3 regions of the Colwellia sp. BRX10-4 genome follow, and region 1 is predicted to be linked to each of the others. Evidence: riboswitches for the same ligand, from Rfam matches in the RefSeq annotation. Region 1 holds a riboswitch; each other region holds the start of a gene.
What was found. Region 1 has a riboswitch for cyclic di-GMP ahead of H4J67_RS18355 (hypothetical protein). Riboswitches for the same ligand answer to the same signal wherever they lie in the genome.
Positions count from the first base shown of each region.

Region 2: it holds a riboswitch for cyclic di-GMP, as region 1 does, so the genes downstream of both, H4J67_RS13255 (DUF3718 domain-containing protein) here and H4J67_RS18355 (hypothetical protein) in region 1, are expected to answer to the same signal.
Region 3: it holds a riboswitch for cyclic di-GMP, as region 1 does, so the genes downstream of both, H4J67_RS06650 (GGDEF domain-containing protein) here and H4J67_RS18355 (hypothetical protein) in region 1, are expected to answer to the same signal.

Region 1 is NZ_JACGVZ010000035.1:23,711-26,999, forward strand. It holds gene H4J67_RS18350 (hypothetical protein) at 454-861, shown strand; cyclic di-GMP riboswitch class I at 1,242-1,327, shown strand; gene H4J67_RS18355 (hypothetical protein) at 1,393-2,763, shown strand; partial or broken gene H4J67_RS18360 (IS110 family transposase) at 3,272-3,289, opposite strand, start outside.
Region 2 is NZ_JACGVZ010000016.1:79,017-82,305, reverse strand. It holds gene H4J67_RS13270 (hydroxymethylglutaryl-CoA lyase) at 1-104, shown strand, start outside; gene H4J67_RS13265 (CoA transferase subunit A) at 173-880, shown strand; gene H4J67_RS13260 (3-oxoacid CoA-transferase subunit B) at 901-1,560, shown strand; cyclic di-GMP riboswitch class I at 1,796-1,895, shown strand; gene H4J67_RS13255 (DUF3718 domain-containing protein) at 1,959-2,318, shown strand; gene H4J67_RS13250 (patatin-like phospholipase family protein) at 2,518-3,289, shown strand, end outside.
Region 3 is NZ_JACGVZ010000005.1:130,660-133,948, reverse strand. It holds gene H4J67_RS06655 (cytochrome c) at 1-38, opposite strand, end outside; gene H4J67_RS06650 (GGDEF domain-containing protein) at 316-1,290, opposite strand; cyclic di-GMP riboswitch class I at 1,521-1,603, opposite strand; gene H4J67_RS06645 (hypothetical protein) at 1,763-3,289, shown strand, end outside.

The DNA.
Region 1 (3,289 bases):
CAAAATCACATTTTTTTACCTATTGAGAACGTCCTATCAGGAAGCTCATAGCGTAATGGGTTTATTCAGCCATATCCGCTTTAGATTAAAACATACAAATATTTTCAGTATAAATTCTCAAATGCTAACTTCTGCTCTATATAGAAAGTGATCCTAAAAACTAAATCTCACTTGGTGATTGTTAATCTCAACTATTATGCGTAGTCACATATGTTTATAAAAAAACACTTTAGGGGGCTTTTTTATAACTGAACTATTAATTTTTGATCTAGGTATTTTTTATAAATCATAAATACCTCATGATTCCAATTATTTTAAAGTAAAAGATTGTCTTTTAAGTGGTTGTATTTTATTGTAATTATTTTTATAGATAAATAATATAAAAATCTCTTATAAAAATTAAAAAGTTTACCAGAATAACTTACAGCGTTTTAACAGTTGTAGGAGGTTCTTATGGAACTTAACTTTAGAGTAGAAAGATTTCAGTTTGATAATGGTGAAGAGTGTTGCACGTTGGCTGATAGTGATGGTATGCCGTTAATGTATCCAACATTATATGTAATGAGAAAATTAAGAGCTAAGGATCAGGCTGGCACCTTAGAAAATAAAATATCTGCCTTATCGGTTTTATATACTTGGTTGGAGCATGAAGAAATAGATTTGAATCAAAGGTTCTCAATATTAAATTATTTAACAGAGGACGAATTAGTCAATTTAAGAGATTTTTGTGCTAATAATTTTTCAACAAAATCAATTGATAACCTTTCACAAATCAATGCTTTTAAAATTGTAAACACGTCTGAGCCTATTACTAAGTTAAAAACTTGCCCTAAATATGCTCCTGAATTTGTAAAGGCTTAATGTCCGCAATTGGCTAGCTGGAGAAGTCTCAGATGCTCGCTATCTAATGTTAACAAAGATACGATAGCTGACATTAATGAATTAAAGGGTAAAGACTCCTCCGTGCGCAAACCGGAAGTAATATTTTGAAATTTTGAGTGTTTGTCTAGGTCAACTGTGCACCAGTTAGTTGACCAAAGACATTCGGCAGTAGAATTAAAAATCATAGAGGTAGAAGTCATAAGGTAACTGTGGATACTAACGTCCGCTTGGGTGTGGTAAACGAACTATTTACACTGATAAATTCACGTCCAAACTAGGTTAATCATATAAACATTAGCGCTACTATTTAATAGCGAATATAAATAATTTTGAACTTATCTGGCTTTACGATAAAATCAGCTAATAACTGGCAACTATTAACGAAAATTAATAGACGCAAAGCTATTAGCCTAAGTGCATTGCATAAGGTCATGGGGTTGTAATTTATACGGATACTTTTACTACCTTGTCTGTAACGTATTCACTACATCATTTATTGAGAGGTTAAAGATGTCCCACACAAACAAGTATTTTGTTATCTTCGTTCTTACTTTGTTCCTAAGCGCCTGTGGCGGCGGAGGTGGGACTAGCGATACAGCCTCATCAAATCCAACACCAGTGGTAATGCCACCTGTTACTTCATCATGCACTAACCCTCATAACGCAGATTACCCCGTTGAATATAATGGTAAATTTGAAACACCCTCCCCCAGAAGTCAACTTGCTAGCAGTATAGTTAGAAGTATCAGTTTTAAAGATTATTCACCTAGTTGGATTTATGATGGTCTACCCCAGTCTACTCGCGACAATTGTTCCAGAGATGAATATGTAGAATTGATGTATTTGGAAGCATTACAAGCGATGAGTGTATCTGGCGCACAAAGGTTTTGGATGTACAATTATGGTGATTGGAACGATAGTCAAGAACCCTGGGTAGTAGACGAAGCTAAGTATCATACCCCTAAAAAGTATGTCGAATATATTGTCGAGCAAGCAAATCTGCTCGGCATTGAAGTTTATTTTTCTTGGCAGTTTACTCAAACCAATAATGATCGAGAAATTATTGTTGAGCAAGGTGAGGACCTCACATTGGGCAAGCTTAAAATACTATTGGATGCACATCAAAATAATATTATTATTCAGGCAAAACATGCCCAAGAAATCGGCATAAAAGGCATTGCCGCTGACTGGAATGCAATGTGGGTCACTTTGCATACAGATGAACTAAAAGATTATTATATTGAACGATTTTCCGAAATAATTGACGATATAAGCGCCAATTTTGATGGTGAAATTGTTTGGGGACAAATAGGGACTGTCTATAATGACCAACGAATATTCTCCAGAGTCGATAGCATTGTGATCAATGCCTTACAGTGCTGTGGGAATCAATTTAACGCCGAAGAAAATGCCAACCTAACAACGGAATTGATAAAACAGAAAACGTTTGAATCGCTCTCCTACCAACATAGTCAGATATATTGTGACGATATTAACCAGCCATGCTGGTATGGTACTTCAGATATAGATTTACCGATAACACTTGTTGTGCAAGTACAAAGCCGTGAAGACTTTTTTCTCAATGGTTGGAAAGAAGATGGTTTCTGTACTCCTGGAACTATAGAAGATGGAACTGAGGTAAGTTGCATTCAAGAAAGTTTCGTTACTGATTTTTCTGTTCAATCAGTCGGCATAGAAGGCATTATGCAAGCAATTGAAGAGCAAGATACTTTTATGATAAATAGCGTCGACATACATACTGGTTATTGGCTTTCACAAACATTAATACCCAGTTTTGAAGGTTTCCCTAACATATCTCAATCTGTCCGCGGAAAACCTGCTGAGGGGATCGTTAAGTATTGGTATACTGGGCAAGAATAGTTAAATAACAACCATCATAAATTTACCAAGATAGACTTCTGGTCTTTCTTGGTCATTTTACTAACCACCAGCTTAAATGAATTATCCATCATCCGCTCTATATCACCTTGTGGAATTGAACCGTCTAAAATAATTGAATTCCAATTTCTTTTAGTAATGTGGTAACAATTTTATGTGAAAATTTAAAATTTTGATCAGCTTTAGCGAGAAATTATCAATATAATTTAAAGTTTCTATGACCGCTGTGATGGCTTTGTTCACATTCAGATTTAACTGGCTATAGGCAAAAAGTAATCATCAAGAGACCATGTTTTTATCTATGAAGAACGTCCGCTATCAGGAAACTGCCAGAGTAATGTGGTTATTAAGCCATGTCCGCTGTAGATCAAAACATACAAAAGTTTTCAGTATAATTTCTCAAATGATAACGTCTTCAAAGTGGCAGTAGTTACCCTTTCAAACTAAGCCTTAATGTCAGCTTCACGCCCTGAGGCATTCAACAAGTATTTTATGCAGCCAATAAAGG
Region 2 (3,289 bases), on a different contig from region 1:
GCGGTATTGATTTAGATAAGTTAGTCCATGCTGGTTGGTTTATCAGTGATAAATTAGGTAAAACCCCGGCATCTAAAGTTTCTAATGCTTACCGTGCACAGTAATAAATATAATAATAAATAACGATGTATGATAAATACTTTATAGAAATAAATGTAATGAGGATTGAATAATGGCCGGATTTGACAAAGTAGTAGCAAGCTATGAAGAAGCGATGGCAGGACTTGAAGATGGCATGACCATTATCTCAGGTGGTTTTGGTTTATGTGGTATCCCTGAAAATCTAATTAGTGAAATAAAGCGCAAAGGCACTAAAGCATTAACGATGGTTTCAAATAACTGTGGTGTCGATGATTTCGGTTTAGGTGTGTTACTGCAAGACCGTCAAATCAAAAAAATCATTGCATCATATGTTGGTGAAAACGCTGAATTTGAACGTCAAATGATGAATGGCGAATTAGAAGTAGAGCTGACACCACAAGGCACTTTGGCTGAAAAAATGCGAGCTGGTGGTGCTGGTATACCTGCTTTTTTTACGGCTACAGGTTATGGAACACCGGTAGCAGAAGGTAAAGAAGAGCGTGAAATAGACGGTAAAATGTATATCCTTGAGCCCGCAATTAAAGGCGACTTTGCCATTGTTAAAGCCTGGAAAGCCGACCGTTACGGCAATTTAGTTTTTAGAAAGACAGCACGTAACTTTAATCCTATGGCCGCAACGGCAGGCAAAATTACTGTCGTTGAAGTTGAAGAGATAGTTGAACCTGGCGAGCTAGACCCAGACCAAATCCATACACCAGGTATCTATGTTAATCGATTGATTTTAGGTACATTTGAAAAACGCATTGAACAAAGAACTGTTCGTACTGCTCAGTCATAAATAATTCAGGGGACTAAACAATGGCTTTAACAAGAGAACAGCTAGCACAACGTGTAGCACAAGAATTACAAGACGGTTATTACGTTAACTTAGGTATAGGTATTCCAACATTAGTCGCTAACTATATTCCTGCGGGAATAGAAGTGATGCTTCAATCTGAAAATGGTTTACTTGGCATGGGACAGTTTCCCACCGAAGACGAGATTGATGCAGATTTAATTAATGCAGGTAAACAAACGGTCACGATGGCAAAAGGTGCCTCTATCTTTGATAGTGCTGAATCATTCGCAATGATACGCGGCGGACATGTCGACTTAACCGTACTAGGTGCCTTTGAGGTCGATGTAAACGGTAACATTGCTTCATATATGATCCCAGGTAAACTGATTAAAGGTATGGGCGGTGCTATGGATTTAGTTGCAGGTGCTGACAATATTATTGTTACTATGACTCACGCTTCTAAACATGGTGTTTCAAAACTTTTATCCGACTGCACTCTACCATTAACAGGTAAAGGTTGTATTAAAAGAGTACTCACTGATTTAGCCTTTATCGAAATTAAAGACGGTAAGTTTCATTTATTAGAGCGAGCGCCGGGGGTCAGTATAGAGGAAATAATAAAACTCACTGACGGTGAATTAATTGTTCCTGAACATGTCCCTGAAATGAAATTTGGATAACCTAGTAGCATATTTATTATAAGATTGAATAAAAAAAAGAGCTTTAGCTCTTTTTTTTTACTCTATATTTTAAATTTCACTTAACGGTTTTGATAGTCAACCATCCGATTAAACCCATGTTATATTTGAAAAAAAATTGATAAAAGTATTTTTTTATTAAATTACTTTACCTGTGTAACTGACGTATTACACATTTTTCTTGCATTTATAGGCTCAACTCGCAATACTGAAAGGGACAAAGAAAAGGCAAAACACGTGAAATCGTGTTACGCAAAACCACCGGTCTAAGGGATTTATGTTTTATATATAAATTCTATGACAGCGGAGTCACCTCGTTATACAAGGTACATCCCGTGGTTTTTTCCTTTACTAACTAAATTAATTACAAGGTTACTAAAATGAAAAAATTATTACTAGCTTCTACCATCACTATTTTAACATTAACGTCTGTTGTATCGGCGCCGAAAGCACAAGCTGCTGGCATCGCTCAAAGCGTTTGCGAGTATGTAGCTGCAGACGACAAGAAACGCATGCGTTCGTTCTTAAAAACGAATAGATTAAAAATTCGCAATATCTTTCAAGGTATAGAGTGTAATGGACAGAATCTGTTGGCGTTTGCATCGTCTAATGGTTCAGTTAAAACAGGTGCTTTGATGATTTCAAAGTTGCCAAAGAAAGTTGTTTCTGAAAACTTAGCTATTTTGCAAACCGGATCGCAACCATTGATAGACGCAGCTAACGAACGCGTTAGCAGCTAAACTTATTTTTTAGTAGATGTTATTTGTTCAATCAAGTGTACAGTTTTACTAGATAATAATTCTATGTCATTTTAAAAAGCCTGCTTCTGCAGGCTTTTTTTTTGCCTTAGTCATTTCAATCTATTTTTTGACTCGTTAAGCTAGCACCATGTTAAAAAACTGATTACACTTAAGTTATACGAAGAAGACTGCGATATACATGTTGAATAAAAGAAGTTATAAAGACAGTAAGAACGCTTTAATACTTACTGGCGGTGGCGCTCGAGCGGCTTATCAAGTAGGTGTGCTTTCTGCCATATCAAAATTTGTCCCAAGAAATCATGGCATCCCCTTCCCCATTATATGTGGCACCTCTGCTGGTGCTATAAATACCACAGCGCTAGCCTGTTATTCTTCATGCTTTCATTTGGGGGTAAAAAAATTAGAATGGGTTTGGAATAATATTAATACCAGTCGAATATACCATAGTGATGGTATACGGGTTTTTTCACATTTGGCGAAAGGTATGCTGGCAAGTTTCCAAGCAGATTATGCCAATAAAAGTGCGCGTAGTTTACTAAACAACGCGCCACTTCGTGACTTACTTAATATGGTGGTTGACTTTAAACGTATCGACACCAATATTTTACGTGGTTATTTATCAGCAGTTTCTATTACTGCATCGAGTTACAGTAATGGCGATTCAATTAGTTTTTATCAATCAGATGAGTCTATTTCTCCTTGGTTTCGCGCTAAACGTCGTGGTGAGCCTTGCCAAATTAATAGTGAACACTTAATGGCTTCTGCCGCTATTCCCCTCGTGTTTCCTTCTATCAAAATTCGCCAAGAGCATTATGGTGATGGGTCTATACATCAACTTTCACCGTTAAGCCCTGCGATACACTTAGGTGGCGAAAATTTGTTTATTGTTGGTGTTGATCAACCTAAAGCGCCACTTCATAGTAAAGTGAATAATCCTCATCCACCGACAA
Region 3 (3,289 bases), on a different contig from region 1:
ATTAAAGTAGCAGCAACAGCTAAAGTAATTTTTTTCATAACTTATTTCTCTCTTAGTCGTTAGGAATTTTACACTACATTCAGTATATGAGAAAACAAGGAGGCTGTCGTCGACTTTTTTTAGCTAAGCACTAGCAATGTGATCTTCTTTGATTTATCACTGAGTATATTAGGATTATTACCGCTTATATTAAGTAAGGTGGGAGCATACTATCACTGATATTATTTTTTGAAGTGAAAATATCAGCGATAGAAAAAACCTAATTTAGCAAAAAGTATCTTGTTGAGTGATTAAGAACTTAATGTATTATTTTTTCTATAAATCGGGTAGCAACAGACGTGACTTTTTTAAGATACTGTTGGCATTTTCAGCAACATTAAATATGCCTACACCAGTAGATAATGTCATTTGAGGTAATCTAATACCAGACTTACTACTAACAAAGCGCAGTTTTTCAACGCCATGTGCTATTTTATCAGCAATTTCTCGAGCACTTCCTTTGTCAATATCAGGCAACAGAATTAAAAATTCATCGCCACCAGAACGTATTGGTAGGCCGCTGCCAGCAACATAACTACTTACTTTACTAGCTATTTTTGATAAGAGAACATCACTAATTAAATGACCGAATTGCAGATTAACTTCTGAAATTTGATCAACACAGACGACAATTGCGGCAACTTGCCGACTTGGATCTTCTGTTAGCCATAAATCTAAATGCTTAGACATGGCTTTACGATTATAAAGACCGGTAAGTGGATCCATGTAAATTTCTTCACGTACTTCTTTTAATTCAACTTTCAAAGCTTGTGTTTTTTTACGGGTAAAAGAAATATGTTCAGCAAATTTTTGTTGGTGTAGTTTAAAGGCTTTAGATGCTTGGCGAATACTATTTACCGCAACGACTATTTTTTCTTTATCGTTAGATTGTAGGTCAGAAACATTACTGTCTAGCGTGGTAATAAGTTTATTAATACTCTGCGATGATTTTTGGCTGTTTTTTTCAACATGGGTGACAACGTCATTAAGGTCGTCAATGAGTTCATCTCTGAATTTACTTTGACCTAAAATGAACTGACGATAATTTTCTTCAATGAAGAAATCATCAAGTTTTTTACCTGTGGCAAGTTTATTTTCAATAGCAGTATTAAGAAGAATGTTTTTTTTATTAATATATTCGTAGCTAACTGAATAATTAATTGGGCTGACAGGTAAAAGCCACCGCTGTAATTGTTTTACGGCCATGTTCATTTTTAGTTCAGCTTGTTTTATGGAATCATGATATTTCATTGTTCCATCTCAATTTGTACACCCAATTAACAATATCAATAGACCATTTTCTAGTAAAAACAAGTAAAGTACCACATATATATTTTGTCTTTAAAAAACATATGCTTAGTTATATAGTATTTTAAATGAAGTTAATATATGGCAGAAAATAATTAAAAAGAAGGGAAGGACCGCAAAGTATACCGAAAGCAAACTGTTCAAAATAAAGACAAGCCCCCACTATATCTATACTTGGCAGTTCCGCTATCCTAGGTTTCCCCTTAGACCGGTAACTTTGCGTCTCTAGCTTTCACTAGATTTGCCCTTTTCGAGTTTTAGAAACTCTAAATTCATTATAAGCGTTGAACTATGCTTGTAAACCTTTATTATGGATAATTTGTTGAACCGTAACGAAAACCTATAAGTAATAGATAAATTTATAGGTTATGGCTGATCACTCTACTGATCATGAGATAAAGGATTTTAGTTCATAATGCCCTGTAAGCTGTTGTTGATCTTTTGTTTTTTTATAGCTCCTTCATTTTGTTTTGCCAATGATGCTTTAAACGTTGAGCAAAACATTAAAGATGTAGAACGCTATTTTTTACAAGACGCTGAAAACCTTCCCTACGAAGAGATTATTACGCTTTCAAAAAAAATTTTAGGATCTCAAGAAAATTATACCGTCCAAATTCGTGGAAAAACCTTCATCCTTCTTGCTGATGTTGCCAATAATAAGGGTGAAAATAGCGAGGCATTTCATTTTGCGCAAGATGGAATTTCTCTGCAAGGACTTGAACCAGCAATAAAGTTTAATTTATTGCTGAAAGTTGCAGATGGCTATTATTTACAGGAGAAGTATGAGAAAACTCAAAATATGGCAACCAATGTCATCTTAATTGCTGATTCTCCACAAGTGCTAAAATATCGCTTAATTGCTTTGAGTTATCGAGCTGTTACCTATGCGTTGCAAAATAAAAACGATTTATCGATGAATGATCTTAATCAAGTTAAGGTGCTGATTTCTGTAAATCCTCAGTATGAGGACCACCTTTGTCTTTTAGAAATTTTAGCAACGGCACATTATTATTTAGGCGATTATCAAGCATCGCTAACCATGCAAAATAAGTTATTAACCTTAAAATTTGATTTAGATAAATTAGCTAATATTGACCAAACTTATTTACACTTAGGCCGTGCTTATTTTCAGTTAAATTTATTTGATGATGCTTACAATGCTTTTTGGGAAGCACAAAAATATGGTAAAAATAAAAATGCGCCAATTAGTGCTGCCTATGCTGAATTAGGATTGGCAGAGGTGTTATTAAAGCAGGGAGAGTTCAGTGATTCACATAACTGGCTATTATCAGCCAGTGCTACATTTAATGAAAAGAGCCTAAGTAAGCCTTATTTAACCTCGTTAATTTTATTAGCAGAGACCTCAAGTCTATTAAACAATAAAGCTTTGTATCAACACTACCTTCAACTAGCAGAATTAAATGCTAAACACATAAAGCTATCAAAAAAGCAGGCTAAATTATTACTTTTATTAAGTGATATGTATCAGAAAAACGGTGATTATAAAAATGCGTTAATTGCCCATAAAGATTATCTTGTATTACTTGAACAGTTTCAGAAAAAGGCTGAGCCCTCATTAATTATCGACTCCAGTCAAATGTTAAGTGCAAATGATAAAAGTCGAAATTTAATCCTGAATCTCGCAGAACAGAGTAAGTTACAAACTCAATTTAGTGCAAAATTTATCGCGCAAAAAGAGGTCATATATTTATTGATTGTGATCGTTATTTTATTATTGATTACGTTGGTTTTTTTTGGATTAAGGCAAAGAACGTTACGCTTAAATCAAGTATACGATGAAGTGGAACAGCCATTATCTTATTTGGTAACGCCCTCTCAAACTAAAAGAAATTATCAACTAAATTATAAAATGGCGAGGAAATACGACTATCCCTTAGCGATTGGCTACTTATCAGTTGTTAACTGGCAAGAGCTTTCCTTT